Regions from separate parts of the Salinivibrio sp. PR932 genome, predicted to be linked through region 3. Evidence: riboswitches for the same ligand, from Rfam matches in the RefSeq annotation. Region 3 holds a riboswitch; each other region holds the start of a gene.

Region 1 (2,264 bases), on a different contig from region 3:
GCCATAGTGCCTGAAGGTTAAGATCTTGGCTGTGAGAGAACAGCGCCCAAAGAGCGCTGCCAATTAAAAGCACGACGAGACTGGCCGCGAGACTGCCCGGCCAAGTGCGTGAAGGGTTGAGCATGACGATTATTCAACCAACGCCGTTTGCCAGTCACGCACCCATTGTTGACGGTTGCCCATCACTTCATCGGGTTGATAAATCAAGCTTTTTTCTGGCTTACTCAAGGTATAGAAGGCATCCGGTAACGTGATATCAGTAACAGGGTACATCCATTGCGTAAGGGGAATGATCGACTGCGCTTCATCGCTGAGCATAAACTGCAAAAACGCATCGGCCAGTTCTGGCTGGTCGGTGTAGGCTGATTTTGCGGCCACTTCAATCTGCATATAGTGGCCCTCTTCAAACGTCGCGGCGGCAAAGCGGTCATCATCATCGGCAACCAAATGGTAAGCCGGTGATGTGGTGTAAGAGAGCACCATGTCCGCTTCCTTGTTCAGGAACATGTTGTACGCTTCGGTCCAGCCTTTGGTCACGGTAATGGTGTTATCCGCGAGATCACGCCATGCTTGCTGGCTTTTATCGCCGTAGACTTTCTGGATCCAAAGCATTAAGCCTTGGCCAACGGTGGAGACACGGGGATCTTGGTAAATCACACTGATGTCATCACGATCTTCAATCAAGGCTTTCAAGCTCTTGGGCGGATCGAGCAGGCGCGTGGTGTCGTACACGAAGGCAAAGTAGCCGTAATCGTAGGGGATAAAGTAGGGATTATCCCAACCGCCGGGTACCTGTAGGCGCTCCGTATTCACCGCGTGCTCGGCGACAATGCCGCTCCGCTCCGCTTCTTTCATTAAATTGGTGTCTATACCCAACACGATATCGGCGCTGGTGTTACTGCCTTCAATCCGCATGCGGTTTAGCAAGGCTGCGCCGTCTTCAAGGGACACAAACTCGACCTTACAATTACAGCGTTTCTCGAAGGCGGCTTTAATTTTTGGCCCTGCGCCCCAATCGGCGATAAACGAGTCGTAGGTATAGACAGTCAGCGGGTCGGCGGCGCGGGCGCCAAGCGATAACAGAGACAAAGAAAGTACGGTTAAAACAGACGTAATGACTTTCACAGCACGCTCCTAAGTTGGGCGTGGGTGTTGAGGCTGGTTGATGACATCATCAAGTCTCAATCCCTACGCCAGTGTTAGCTGGATCAGGTTCGATGGGTTTAGCGCGGTGCGCAATCTCAGCCAAGAGGCTCCCCAATGAGTACGAAGCCATTGTACTGATTGGCTTAGGGTTAACCAAGCCTTTTAGTCAGCGGTTCGGTTAAGCGCCCAGTCGTAGTCATAGTCTAAGCGTGCATCCTCGGGAAGTTTGATATCGCGGTATTGATTGATATGGGTGATTACTCCTTGTTCACTGCCGCCAAAATCGGCCTCAAACCACTCATAGATAGAAGAAAGCTGCCACTGACCGCCTTGCTGACTCACGCCTTTATCACTGTTAATAAAGGTATAGGCGGCTTGTTCTAATTGTGCCTCTAAGGTGTCGGCTTGAAAGGCTTGTGGCTGTAGGTTCGGACAGCCAAGGCTGGCACAATTGACCGCATAATGGGTACGCGGATCTTGCCAGAGCGGGCGCAGAATACGGTGCTCAATATCATTCAAGGTAAGCGGCTCTCCTGCCACCGTGACCACCTCATCATCCCAAGGTCCAAAGCTAAACAGGCCACCGAGTTTGGTGATCGAACGGACTGGATACGCATCCAAAATTAGCTTTACGGTGACTGAATTGTAGAGATTAACCCAGTACGCGTATTGTTCGTCTTTGGTCAAGGTGCGCGGGTCGCGCGCGGTGAGCATGCTAATGTAATGATCGAGAGTCGCTTTATCGGCCTCGGTGACGGCTGCGTAGTTAAATAAGGTGTGCTGTCCTTGAGGCTGTAAATATTTATCGAGTAATACTTGCCAGCTGTGATGGGTAAACGTGGCTTGGCTGGCGGGGTTGTGCGCATCCCACATTGCCCAATAATCGGCTTTCGGGGCGGCCAAGGCTGGAAAAGCAACGAGTAACCAAAAAATGAGCGTGATCCGTGTTCGCATACCGCTTCCTCAATCGCGAGCGTATCTTGTTTATATCCTAGACCAGCTTGCGCCATGTTTGCTTTCATGGCCATAAAAAAACGCTGCTTGAGCAGCGTTTTAGTGGTTAAAGTGTTGTGTTATGCCAAAAAGGCGGGAATGTTTTGCTCAAAGCGCGAGATCTC
Region 2 (2,264 bases), on a different contig from region 3:
CAAAGCATCGACATCGTCGGTGCTTTTTTGTATGTGAATCATCAAGCTTCTCGTAATCCGATAAGAGATAGATGAGAACATGCAAACGACAAAAAAGCGTGTTGGGGGCTGGGTCGCCAGCCCGGTCGAATCCCTCTACCCCTGCCAAACATCAAAGCACCGACATCGTCGGTGCTTTTTTTGTATGTGAATCATCAAGGTTCTCGTAATCCGATTAAGGGTAGATGTGAACATGCAATCTACACAAAAGCGTGTTGGGGGCTGGGTCGCCAGCCCGGTCGAATTCCTCTACCCCTGCCAAATATCAAAGCATCGGCATCGTCGGTGCTTTTTTTGTATGTGACTCATTATGCTTCTAGCACCCTTGATCCTTTTCCCTTTTTCTTCCTCCTGTTTCTTGTTCACATGTCGCGGTATGATGACTTTTTACCAATCGAAAGGAGCACCCTGTGGTAAGCATATTGTGGGTAGGACTTGGTGGCGCATTAGGGGCGTCTTCGCGTTTTTTAGTTTCAGAGTGGAGCGTCGCGGTGTTTGGTCGAGGATTTCCCTACGGCACCCTAATGGTTAATGTGCTGGGATCATTAGCGATGGGTGTCTTTTTAGCGGCGATGAGCCAAGAACTGATTGCCCCAGTGCCTTGGCGTCAACTGATTGCTATTGGCTTTTTGGGCGCGTTCACCACCTTCTCGACCTTTTCAGTGGATACCTTGCTTCTTTTTCAACATGGTGAGACGGTGAAAGCCTTGTTAAACGTGGGTCTCAACCTTGCGTTATGCTTAGGAGCGGCCGCGATGGGGGCTTGGCTGCTAGGACGCATTACTGGGTAGGTAAAAACATGCTAGTACGTCGCTTGTTGTTGCGGCGGTGATTTCTTATACTGGCGTTGAACTTGTCGGAGTGCCAATTGGCTGAGACCACGTTAAGTGGGATCCGTTGAACCTGATCTGGTTAGTACCAGCGAAGGGAACAAGAGATGCATCAGATCACAGACCGTACGCGTCTGCCAGTTTGCTCACATCTCAATTCAGCGTTTTCCGGCAAGCATTAATTCCCATAATGAACACCGGAGTAATGCTATGTCGACCCGTAAACAGGCCCGTCTTGAGGCCAAATCCTTTATCGATTCTCTCTCTGCGCAAACCTACCCCAACTCGGAAAAAGTCTATGTCGAGGGATCGCGACCCGATATTCGCGTAGGGATGCGAGAAATCCATTTGTCTCCGACCTTTGTGGGTGGCAGTAAAGACAATCCGCAGTACGAGGCCAATGAGTCCATTCGGGTTTATGACACATCAGGGCCTTATACTGACCCACAGAGTGCTATCGATATTTACCAAGGCTTAGCGCCAGTGCGCAAAGCATGGATTGATGAGCGTGCCGATACAGAGTTCCTTGATGCAGTGAGCTCAGACTATGCGCAGACTCGCCTTAGTGATGAAACCTTGGATGATCTTCGCTTTAGTGCCTTACCGTCTATCCGTCGGGCAAAACCTAACCAATGTGTGACCCAACTTCACTACGCACGCCAAGGCATTATCACCCCAGAGATGGAATTTATCGCTATCCGGGAAAATATGGGACGTCAGCAGTATCGTGAAGAGCAGCTAAACCGCCAGCACCCAGGAGAAAGCTTTGGCGCGCATTTACCCTCAAACATCACTCCCGAATTTGTGCGCCAAGAAGTTGCTGAAGGGCGTGCGATTATTCCGGCCAACATTAACCACCCAGAAGCGGAGCCGATGATCATTGGGCGTAACTTTCTGGTGAAAGTGAATGCTAATATTGGTAACTCGGCGGTGAGCTCCTCCATTGAAGAAGAAACTGAAAAACTGGTGTGGGCGACCCGTTGGGGCGCGGATACGGTGATGGATTTATCGACCGGACGCAATATCCACGAAACCCGCGAGTGGATTTTACGTAATAGCCCAGTCCCGATTGGCACTGTGCCTATGTATCAGGCGCTTGAGAAAGTGAATGGCATTGCCGAAGACCTGACTTGGGAAGTGATGCGCGATACCTTGATAGAGCAAGCCGAGCAAGGGGTCGACTACTTTACCATTCACGCTGGGGTGCGTTTGCACTATGTGCCCATGACTGCCAATCGCGTGACTGGGATTGTCTCGCGTGGCGGGTCGATTATCGCCAAATGGTGCTTGGCGCATCATCAAGAAAGCTTCCTCTATACCCATTTTCGTGAAATCTGCGAGATTTGTGCCGCGTATGATGTATCGCTGTCGTTAGGCGATGGATTGCGCCCAGGC
Region 3 (2,264 bases):
CCCGGTTCAAGCCAATTACATCACGAGCTATTGAGCACGGCTCAAGGGATGACCCAATACTGTGCCCGCTACCCCACCGATGCGAGTGCAACCGATGTCGGCACCTTGTTTAATCAATTAAAGCATGAGCATGATGCAACCTTAATTGGTCTCGACAAAGGCGATGGGATCACCCTGAACCCTCGCCTACACACTGAAGTGGCACCGGGCGATCGCATCTTTTATATCGCCGCCGAGCGTTTACCACATTGGTCTGCCGCCTAACGGACGCGTCCAACGCATCTTTGCTGTTTTCTTTCCGATGCCGCTGCCCCACTTGGGTTGCAGCGGATCGTTTCCATCTCGTCTCAGGGCAATTCCGCGACAGCATGCTCTGCTGGCGACAGACACAAATTATCAGGGTAAGCGTAAAAATGATGCACCGGCCCAGCACCTCTTCCGACCGTTAGCTGCTGACTATGCGCTAAAGCCTCTGTCAAATACTGCTTAGCCGCTCGCCCGGCTTCAATGGGCGTCATTCCCTGCGCGTAATAAGAGGCGATTGCAGCAGACAGTGAACATCCGGTGCCATGGGTGTTGGTAGTTTCAATGCGGCGTGCGCGCAAGGTTTGACAGGTATCTTGGCTAATCCACACATCCACGCTTTCAGGGGCGTGATGTAAATGGCCCCCTTTGAGCATCACGTAAGGACAGCCTAGATGGCGAAGTGCCGGCACCAGCTCATGCATTTGCTCTATAGAGGTAGGCACAGGCCGACCGGTTAAGCGAGCGGCCTCCGGCAAGTTGGGAGTGAGCACCGTTGCTCGCGGAATAAGCTCTTCAATCAACGCCCTCATGGCCTGCTCGTCGAGCAAAGGGTCGCCGCTGGTCGCGACCATTACGGGATCTAAAATCACCGGTAAGTGTGGCGACCGTGCCAGCACAGCAGCGACTTCACGAATAATCGCTTGATTGGCCAGCATACCGATTTTCACCGCACGCACCGGCATGTCGTATAACACTGCATCTAATTGGGCGCGCACAAAATCGGGCTCAACCGCCGAGACGGCCTCGACACCGCAGGTATTTTGCGCGGTTAGCGCGGTGATCACCGAGCACGCATAGCCGCCGGTCGCTGAAATCGCTTTAATGTCGGCTTGAATGCCCGCACCACCACCGCTGTCTGAGCCGGCAATGGTAAGAATAACAGGTGGAGATAGGTTCATAATGGCCCCTTAATCATCAGGGGCGGAAGGAGACAAAGTACGGCAGTATGCATCACTTTGTGCGCTGATCGTGTCAGTTCCCTCCGCCAGTGCTAACTGGATCAGGTTCTACGGGTCCTGCTTTCGCAGTCTCAGCAATTACTTGCTCCCCGACTAACTGTGTTCAGAATATGCATCCTACGGATAAAGCGCAAGCCTCATCTCTAATCCGATGATGACCACGGCTATCCAGACACGGGCGCACTGATAGCCGTCGCTGGGCACTCACATCCGGTTTGCAGAAGCTGTTCAAACTGTTCTGTTCCCAGCGGTTTGGCATACAAGAAGCCTTGCACTTGATCGCAGCCAATACGCTGCAAAATCTGTTGCTGGCCAACTTCTTCCACGCCTTCGGCCACCACACCGTGGCCAAACCCATGCGCTAGGTCGATCACGCTACCAACAAGGTGTTTGTCACCGGCGTTAGATGCAAGATCTTGAATAAAGCTACGATCAAGCTTCACCCAATCCACAGGAAGCTGTTTCAAATAGCTCAATGAACTGTAGCCTGTGCCAAAATCATCAAGCGCAATGTGCATCCCCGCATCACGGAGCTGTTGTAACTCTTTGAGCGCCACCGACATGTGTCGAATTAACGCCGATTCAGTAACCTCAAGCTGAATGATTTGGGTGGGTACTTCCAGCGCTTGGCAGCGGGCAAGAATGCTGTCGGCAAAACCGTGGCGAAGTTGCTGGGAAGAGACATTGATGGCTAAGTGAAACGCCTCGGGCAAGGTGTATTGCTCTCGCCAACGGACCAGCGCGCGCAACGCCATAGAAAAAACTGCATCGCCGAGTTGGATCATATCGGCACTTCGCTCGGCAATGGGAATAAACTCGGCCGGGCTGATCGCTCCCAGTTGCGGATGACGCCAACGTAATAACGCCTCAGCGCCTACCATGCTACCAGTATTGAGATCCCATTTGGGCTGAAAGACCAAAGACAGACCCCCTTGTTCAAGGGCAGGGCTAAGTCCATTACGGATCATATGCTCACGTTGCGATTTCGCATCCAACTCT

Evidence for each region. Region 3 has a riboswitch for thiamine pyrophosphate ahead of thiD (bifunctional hydroxymethylpyrimidine kinase/phosphomethylpyrimidine kinase). Riboswitches for the same ligand answer to the same signal wherever they lie in the genome.
Region 1: another riboswitch for thiamine pyrophosphate. It lies ahead of thiB (thiamine ABC transporter substrate binding subunit); the one in region 3 lies ahead of thiD (bifunctional hydroxymethylpyrimidine kinase/phosphomethylpyrimidine kinase).
Region 2: another riboswitch for thiamine pyrophosphate. It lies ahead of thiC (phosphomethylpyrimidine synthase ThiC); the one in region 3 lies ahead of thiD (bifunctional hydroxymethylpyrimidine kinase/phosphomethylpyrimidine kinase).

The regions. Positions count from the first base shown of each region.
Region 1 is NZ_MUFM01000012.1:20,336-22,599, reverse strand. Features, by position in the region: gene thiP (thiamine/thiamine pyrophosphate ABC transporter permease) at 1-124, opposite strand, end outside; gene thiB (thiamine ABC transporter substrate binding subunit) at 130-1,116, opposite strand; TPP riboswitch at 1,169-1,270, opposite strand; gene BZG84_RS07875 (DUF547 domain-containing protein) at 1,309-2,100, opposite strand; gene leuD (3-isopropylmalate dehydratase small subunit) at 2,220-2,264, opposite strand, start outside.
Region 2 is NZ_MUFM01000004.1:137,073-139,336, reverse strand. Features, by position in the region: gene crcB (fluoride efflux transporter CrcB) at 450-830, shown strand; TPP riboswitch at 887-986, shown strand; gene thiC (phosphomethylpyrimidine synthase ThiC) at 1,080-2,264, shown strand, end outside.
Region 3 is NZ_MUFM01000037.1:10,703-12,966, reverse strand. Features, by position in the region: gene BZG84_RS14170 (potassium channel family protein) at 1-264, shown strand, start outside; gene thiD (bifunctional hydroxymethylpyrimidine kinase/phosphomethylpyrimidine kinase) at 348-1,205, opposite strand; TPP riboswitch at 1,267-1,367, opposite strand; gene BZG84_RS14160 (putative bifunctional diguanylate cyclase/phosphodiesterase) at 1,430-2,264, opposite strand, start outside.